Regions from separate parts of the Endomicrobium proavitum genome, predicted to be linked through region 1. Evidence: riboswitches for the same ligand, from Rfam matches in the RefSeq annotation. Region 1 holds a riboswitch; the other holds the start of a gene.

Region 1 (4,432 bases):
CCTCCATTTTTAACTGTTGTATTTGCGCGTCTAATTCCGCGACTTTTTCATGTTTGCATTTGGGGCAAAAGCTGTGTTCGCCTTCTATGTATCCGCATTTCGGGCAAACGCTAAACGTAGGCGTTATTGAAAAATACGGCAAGCTGTAATTTTCGCATACGGTTTTTATAAAACTTTTCAAAGCTTCCACATCTTTAATTCGCTCGCCCATAAAAATATGGATTACCGTTCCGCCGGTATATTTTGTCTGCATGCTGTCTTGCAAGTCAAGATTTTCAAAAATGTCGTCGGTATAGTTTACCGGCAGCTGGCTTGAATTTGTATAAAACGGAGTATTTGCAGCGCCGCTTATATTTGCGGAAATTATATCCGGATATTTTTCTTTGTCTATTTTTGCAAGTCTGTAAGACGTGCCTTCCGCGGGAGTAGCTTCAAGATTATAATTATTTCCGGTTTCTTGCTGATACTTTACAAGTATGTCTCTCATAAAATCTAAAACATATTCGCCGAAAGCTTTGCCTTTTGCGCTTCCTACATCTTCCCCGAAAAGATTAAGACACGCTTCGTTAAGACCTACAATGCCGATGGTGGAAAAATGATTTTTCCAATACTCGTTAAAACGTTCTTTAACGCTTCTTAAATAAAAACTCATATACGGATACAAATTTCCCGAAGTAAATTTTTCTAAAACTTTCCTTTTTAATTCAAGACTTTCTTTTGCCGTGTCCATATTTTTCTTTAATATTTCCATAAACTCTTTTTCGTTTCTTGCAAGGTAACCTATGCGCACAATATTTATTGTTACAACGCCTATTGACCCCGTTAAAGGCGCCGCGCCGAAAAGTCCGCCGCCGCGTTTTTGCAGCAGCCTGTTATCTATTCTCAAACGGCAGCACATACTGCGAGCGTCTTCGGGTTTCATATCGGAGTTTATAAAGTTTGCAAAATACGGTATGCCGTATTTTGCCGTAACTTCCCACAGCGCGGAAATATTTTTGTTGTTCCAGTCAAAATCTTTTGTAATGTTATATGTGGGAATGGGAAAAGTAAACACTCTGCCTTTAGCGTCTCCGGCAAGCATAAGCTCCAAAAAAGCCTGATTTAACATATCCATTTCTTTTTGAAAATCGCCGTATCTTTTTTCTTTGCGCTCGCCGCCGATAATTACAGGTTCGTCCTTATAATGCGACGCTACGGTTAAATCCATGGTTAAATTTGTAAACGGCGTTTGAAAGCCAACCCTTGTGGGAACATTTACGTTAAATAAAAATTCCTGCAGAGCCTGCTTTACTTCGTCGTAAGATAACTTATCGTAATAAATAAACGGGGCAAGAAGCGTGTCAAAATTTGAAAACGCCTGCGCCCCCGCGCTTTCCCCTTGAAGCGTATAGAAAAAATTTACAATTTGCCCAAGCGCCGTGCGAAAATGTTTTGCCGGTTTTGCTTCGGCTTTCCCTAAAACGCCTTTGAACCCGCTGATAAGCAAATCCTGCAAATCCCAGCCTACGCAATACGCGCCAAGCAAACCCAAATCGTGCAGATGCAAATCTCCGTTTGAATGCGCGCTGCGTATATTTTCCGGATAAATCTTATTTAGCCAGTAAACTTTGCTTACTTCCGACGATATATAATTGTTAAGCCCTTGCAGCGAATAAGACATGTTGCTGTTTTCGTTTACCTGCCAATCTATTTTTTTTAAATATTGATCAACAAGATCTACGTTAAACGCGGAAGTTATTTCTCTTATTTTACTGTGCTGGTCGCGGTATAAAATATACGCTTTGGCGGTTTTTTTATAAACCGAAGACAACAAAACTTCTTCAACAACATCCTGAACGTTTTCAACCGTCGGTTTTCCCGCGTCTAAAGTTTCCTGCAAAAGAGAAAGCGCTTTTATTGTAAGTTTATCGGCAATGTCCTGCCCGAATTCTCCCGAAGCTTTGCCGGCTTTGGCAATTGCCGACGCAATTTTTTTAGGATTAAACGGCTCCACCGCAGAATTCCTTTTTATAATTGCGCTAAAAAATTCCGAATTTTCCATGTTTTTCTCCTATCGCTTGTCATCCCTGAATGTTATTAAAAAAAGTAAGGCAAATAAAAAATCCCCGCTTGCCTTTGGCAAACGAGGATGCACCCTGATTTCTTGTCCTCTGAAAATTACAAAAGTTTAAGTTATTGTCCGCGATAACTTAAAATCCGTAAAAAATTTTTGGCAGGTCTTCTGGCTTGGGAATATTAAACGTTAAACGTTTATCCTACTTGCCGCGCCTTCCCATTTGCAAAATTCTCAAACAGTGGCTATAAATGCGGCTTTCGTATTTCCCTCACAGCATCGGGAATGCTTCCGATTTTCACGGAATTTCCTGTTAGGCTCTAAGGAGCACCAAAAACTATATATTGTGCGTAAAACTGCGTTAACTACAACATATACTATATTATTGCATATTAAATGTCAACATCTGTTATCTTATAAAATTTGTCCTTTGACGAAATTCTTCGGCTTCGGGAAAAGGTACTCCTGCTTTTTTTGCGGCGTCTATAGATTTTATAAGCCACGCCAAATTTTTGCCGAGAGTTCTCATTGTTTGCAAACCTTCCAAATCTTGTTTTACTTCGTCGGGATTATTCCCGTGAACCATATTCCAATATTGAGAAGAAGCTATGGGCATTTGTGAAATTGTAAAATATTTATTTAAGCGGTCTAACGCGCACGTTGTGCCGGCTCGCCTTGCGGAAACTACGGCGGCTGCTGGTTTAAACGCAAAATACCCGCCTCCGGCAAAAAACAATCTGTCTAAAAACGCAAGCAAACTTCCGTTAGCCGAAGCGTAATAAACGGGCGAACCCAAAACAAGTCCGTCAAAATTTTTTGCTTTAGATATTATTTCATTTACTCCGTCGTTAAAAACGCATTTGCCAAGCTGAGCGCATTTTCTGCACGCTATACAACCCTGCATAGGTTCTTTTCCTATATGGTAAAATTCAGTTTCAATGCCGCCGTCGTTTATAGTTTTTGCAACTTCCGAAAGAGCCGTCTGCGTGCAGCCTTTTTCGTTAGGACTTCCGTTTATAAGCAAAACTTTCATTTTTAAAACCTTCCGCTATTAAATTTTATTCCAATTCAATTATAAAACACTTTTTAATTATATTCAAATAAAAACGAGGCGCGGATTTTTTAACCCGCGCCTCTTGATTTTAAATATCTAACGTTTTCCGGTTATTCAATAAAAACTTCCGCTCTGCGGTTTGCCATTCTTCCTTTTGCCGTTTTATTTGTATCTATAGGCATTGCTTCGCCCATTCCGATATAACCTATTTTATTTTTATCTATTCCGTTTTTAATAAACTCGTCGTAAATAGCTTTCGCCCTTTTGCTTGATAAAGCTATGTTTGCGTTTCTGTTACCGCTTGAATCCGTATGTCCTTCAATAACAATCTTATTATAGCCCGTGTTTTTAAGATATTCTGCCTGATATTTGATATTTCCTTTTGCCGTAAACGTAAGCTGACTACTGCCTACCTTAAAATTTGTCATCGCTAAACGATAAGAGCGTATTTGAGGATCTTGCCTTCTGTAATTTGCGGCAAGATCTTTATTTGCTTGCTCGTTAACGGTAATTTTGTTTAAAATTTCTTCTCTCGGCGGCCTTCTTTCATATTCCGCTTTACGCAAAGCGTCAAGCTGCGCTTCTATTTGCGCTATTTGCTTTTTTATGGAATCCAGCTCTGTTCTCAAAGTAGTCTGTCCTTCTCTTGCGCGCAAGCGTTCCAATTCCACTTTTAACTGTTGTATTCTTGCTCTAATATCGTCAAGCTCGCTGCTGGCATTTATTGTTTTTGCGGATTTGTTTGCGGCGCCTCCAAAAAAATAATTAACGCCGAGATGTCCGAAAATATCATACCGGCGGGCGGCAGTTTGCATATCCGCTTTTGCAAAAAGATACGTATTGCTGAAAATCATATAGTTTGCGCCGGCTCCCAACTCAAAAATATTTCCGCCCTCGTAAGTTCCCACCGGGTTAAAGCCGACGTTTGTTCCTCTAAAAGAAGCGTTTATGTCGGGCTGGGCTCCGGAAAGAAAACGGTTATATTCCATATTGGCATACCAATTCCATTTTCCCACAACTCTTCCTACTTCCACGCCAACTCTTGCGATAATGCGCGTATATGCTCCGCCGTTAACCGTTAAATCTAAACTTTCGGCGCCCGTTTCTTGTATTGTTTGATAAAAATCGCTTTTTGCGGAAAGTCCAGCATACGGTTTTAAATCAACCGAGTCGTCAATCTCTTCAAATACATCGCTGAGTTTAAATTTCAGATCGCCCTGAATATCTGCGCCTATTTGAAATCCGCCGAATTTCGCATTGGCTGTTCTTTGCGCAAAATCAATATATCTGTGCGTTTCAAAACTGTCATAACCCATGGAAATAAC
Region 2 (4,432 bases), 640 kb from region 1:
TAGATTCAAAAAATTTCAATCTGTGGTTTATATCAGTTCTTATTGTATCTATTGTTATTTTATGGAACAATAAAAAAGAAAAATTCTGGACAAGCGTCGCTCTTTTGGCAAGCGTTTTGGTTGCGTCTTCTTTGATAACATACTTTTTAAAACATTATTTTGAAAGACCAAGACCTCTTGCAACTTTTGGCGACGGCAACGTCAATATTTTTTATGAAAAGCTTTACAAAAACTCTTTCCCGTCGGGGCACACTCAATCCGTTTTTGCCGCATGCGCGTTTATGTTTATGACGGTGCGCAAATATTGGTATTTATATATTATTTTAGCCGTTGGAATGGGTTTTGAAAGAATTTATGTAGGCGCTCATTTTCCGTCGGATGTTGTTGCCGGAGCCACGGTAGGAACCGTTACCGCTTACGTGATTGTAACATTGTTTAAGAAATATTCTAAAATCTAAATACTTTCAATAAAAAAAAAGCCTGCGGAATAAATTCCGCAGGCTTTTTTTGTTTTCTATTATTCCAAAATTTTCACATTCACTCCGCCGTAAACTGCAGCGCCGGGCATTGGATATCCGGAAGACATTTCATATTTTGTCTCCGTAACATTTACGCCTTTCGCCCATAAACTTACAGCTTTTGTTATATCGTAATTAACATTTACGTCAAGCGTTATAAAATTTTTAAGGCTTGTTGTGTTAGCCGCATTTGTCCAAACTTTGTCTTTAAAGTATGCGGTAGCCGATAAAGAGAAATTCCTAAAAGGTTTTATTGTAAGGGTGTCGCTTACCGTATGCTGCGGTTTATACGGCAGCGCTTTTTTAGTATCTTCATCTTTAGCTTCAAGATATGCGTAACCTACGGTATTTGACAGCCACGGCATTAATATAATACCGGCAGAAAATTCAGCGCCGTATTGAACCGCGGAGTTTATATTTTGAACGTGCGTTTCTCCCCACATGCCTAATGAAGGATCAAAAACCCATGCTATCAAATCTTTACTCTTTATATAAAACGCATCGGCGGATAATTTAATTTTATTACCGAAATATTCTATTCCAAAATCAAAAGAATTTCCTTTTTCGGGAACAAGATTAGGATTGCCGTACATATCATAAGATGGCTGATCCCAATAAAGCTCCGTAAAAGCGGGAGCTCTCCAAACTTTTCCGGCGTTGCCTGAAAATTTTAAATTGTCGGTTATTGAAAATACGGCAGACACAGACGGTGTAACAGCTGTTCCAAATTGCGAATTATTATCGTATCTGACTCCCGGTATTAACGACAATTTCCACAACTTTAAATTTAATTGCGCATATGCCGCATAATTTTTTCTTGAATGCGATGAGCTCCAGCCCGTAAGCTCTTCTTTTTCTTTATATATTTCATCAGCTAATTCCGCGCCTAACAAAATAAGATTTTTATAATGAAAATCTATTTGTCCGCCGGCAACTTCGGAATTGTATTTATATTGCGCATCGGAAAGCATCCATGTAGGATCGTAAGGATTTCCTCCTCCGATATCGTTATAATCTCTGTCGTTGTTGGAAGAGTATCCGCTTATATTTAACCCGACAGCTTCCGTCTTTAAAGAGTAATCCGCTTTAATATATCTGTTTGAATCTTTTTGAGTATTGTCCGCAGTAAGCCAAGTGGTTGCGCCGGGGGTGCCGTAGTTGCTTGAGAAAACATTTCCGGTAAGCGTAAGCTCTGAATTTTTGCTCGTCTTTAACAAACCGTTAAAGAAAATATTATCGCCGTCATATTTAGAATTTTCCCTACTTCCGTTACTTTTTGTTTTATCAAAAGAAACAAGAATTCCGCCGTTATCGCCGGCAGCTACTTCCGTAAGATGCAATTTGGAAGTATCAAAACTTCCGTAAGAAAAACCGACGTCAACAAAAGAGCCGGGCTTTGCTTTTTTTGTAATAATATTTATTACTCCGCCGAACGCCCCTGCCCCGTATATTGCGGCGCCCGCTCCTCTGATTATTTCAATTTTTTCAATAACAGAAACGGATATGGCGGAAAAATCCGCGCTGCCTAAACCTGCATCATTAACTTTTCTTCCGTCTATTAAAACCAACGTCTGCAAAGACGATGCGCCGCGAATAGAAATGCTTTGCGCTGCGCCCACGGTTCCGTTAGATCTGAAATCTACTCCTGCTTGAGTTTCCAAAAGCTCGCCGAGAGTTTGCGCATGGGACTCTTCAATAGCTTTTTTTTCTATTACCGTAACATTAGCCGGCAAATCTTTAATATCTTCTTCCTGCTTTGTCAAACTCAAGAAAACTTCTTGAGCAAGCCCTACGTTTGAAAACACCAACAAACTGCATAACACAACCGCTAACTTTTTCATTTTTTGCCTCCATGGGGCGTTTTATTTTTGCAGGCGCTCTGACTTATGGACAAAAAACGTCCAATCACAGTAGCCGGACTGTTTGCGATTTTCACGCAATTCTCCCGCACAACAACAAATAAAAAGCGTAAAGTGAAATTAATGTGTAGCGCTTTGCGCGAAGCGCAAAACACAATATTTACACTTTTAACTTTTCACTTTGTCGTTTCACTGGTATAACATACGGCTTTCCCGACATTGGGTTAGTTTTTACAACAACCCTTGTTTTATATACGCTTTCAATATCTTTGTAATTTAAAACTTCTTCCGGAGCGCCTGCATTACGAATTTTTCCGCCGTCCATAAGAATTATTTTGCTGCAAAACTCGCCGGCGGCATTTAAATCGTGTAACGTTGTAATAATTGTTTTATTGTGTTTCTCGTTTAAAACTCTTAATAATTCCAAAATATCGTTCTGGCTGCCTATGTCAAGATGCGAAGTGGGTTCGTCCAAAACTATAATATCCGTTTCCTGCGCCAGCGTTTGGGCTATTAGTACTTTTTGTTTTTCCCCGCCGGAAAGTTCATTGATATTTCTGTTCTCAAAAACTTTTATACCGGTAAATTCCAAAACATTGCCTACGGCTTCTAAATCTTTTTTTGACGGAATTTTAAATACATTCATATACGGATATCTTCCAAGCAGCACAAAATCTTTAACTGAAAACGGAAAAACAGTATCTATACTTTGCGGCATAAAAGCAACGGTTTTTGCAAACTCGGATTTTTTAACGGAATTTATATTTTTATTATTTATTTCTATAGCGCCTGAAGAAAGTTTAAGCAAATTACACAGAGTTTTAAGAAGCGTGCTTTTCCCCGCGCCGTTGCGCCCGATAATTCCGGCAAAAGAACCTTTTGGAATATTAAAACTTACATCCTTTAAAATAGGAGTGTGTTTTTGATAACCTGCAAAAATATTTTTTACATTTATCATAACGCCGTCCTGTTTGATTTAATAAATAAAAAAATAAAAAATATTCCGCCGATAATGCTTGTTACAACCCCAACGGGAATTATAACGGGCGCAAACAACATTCTTGCCAAACTGTCGCAAAGCGGCAAAAAAACTGCGCCTGCAAGCGCCGATACAGGTATAAGCAAAGCGTGATTTGAGCCGATAATTTTACGCATTATATGCGGCATCATAAGACCAACAAAACCTATTACTCCGCAAACCGATACGGCGCAAGCGGTTATAAGCGATGCGGTTAAGAAAATTATTTTAATTGTCTTTTGAGTATCAATACCAAGCGTTTCGGATTTATCGCCGCCCAAAGCAACGGCATTTATAATATTTCCGGATAAACATAAAATTGCAGTCCCTAAAATAATAACGATAAAAACAAAAGGAAGCAGCCGCTCGTCAAAGTTAGAGAAACTGCCCATAAGCCACATAAACGCATTTTGTATTTGCTGCGCCGACGACAAAACGTAAACAAGCATGACCGCGGAAGAAAAAATATAACTTATTATTACGCCGGATAAAATCATGGAATTTGAATTAAATCTTTTTCCGGAATTTAAAAAATACACTATTGATACGGAAAGCAAAGCGCCCGCAAAAGCGCAAAGAGGTATAAAAAACCAGCCTAAAAAAGTTAAACCAAAAACAAAACCGCATGAAGCGCCAAATGCCGCCCCGCCGGAAATTCCAAGAGTAAAAGGATCTGCCAAAGGATTTCTAAGTATTCCCTGAAAAACGCATCCGGAAGCCGCCAAAGCCGCCCCTGTAACTATTGCCATAAGAACTCTCGGCAAACGAATTTGCCGTATTATCAACAGAGTATCGGCGTCCGGATAAAAGAATGAAACGCCGCCAAACAGTGAAAACAAAAAAACCGCTATAAGAACGACCGTTAAAGAAATAAAAATACAGATATTTTTTTTATTTCGCACCAAATATCTCCGGATAAATTATTTTGGAAATTATTTCTACGCCTATAGCAAACGTTAAAGGCGTAGGCGTGAATATATCGTTAACGTCAAGCATAAAAACTTTATTGTTTTTTACCGCGTTTATATTTTTATATT

The links. Region 1 has a riboswitch for cobalamin ahead of Epro_RS04980 (ribonucleoside triphosphate reductase). Riboswitches for the same ligand answer to the same signal wherever they lie in the genome.
Region 2: it holds a riboswitch for cobalamin, as region 1 does, so the genes downstream of both, Epro_RS02060 (TonB-dependent receptor plug domain-containing protein) here and Epro_RS04980 (ribonucleoside triphosphate reductase) in region 1, are expected to answer to the same signal.

The regions. Positions count from the first base shown of each region.
Region 1 is NZ_CP009498.1:1,152,112-1,156,543, forward strand. It holds partial or broken gene Epro_RS04980 (ribonucleoside triphosphate reductase) at 1-2,041, opposite strand, end outside; cobalamin riboswitch at 2,195-2,403, opposite strand; gene Epro_RS04985 (flavodoxin family protein) at 2,463-3,086, opposite strand; gene Epro_RS04990 (OmpA family protein) at 3,218-4,432, opposite strand, start outside.
Region 2 is NZ_CP009498.1:507,665-512,096, reverse strand. It holds gene Epro_RS02065 (glycosyltransferase family 39 protein) at 1-458, shown strand, start outside; gene Epro_RS02060 (TonB-dependent receptor plug domain-containing protein) at 518-2,359, opposite strand; adenosylcobalamin-variant (AdoCbl-variant) riboswitch at 2,383-2,481, opposite strand; gene Epro_RS02055 (ABC transporter ATP-binding protein) at 2,538-3,335, opposite strand; gene Epro_RS02050 (FecCD family ABC transporter permease) at 3,332-4,297, opposite strand; gene Epro_RS02045 (ABC transporter substrate-binding protein) at 4,287-4,432, opposite strand, start outside.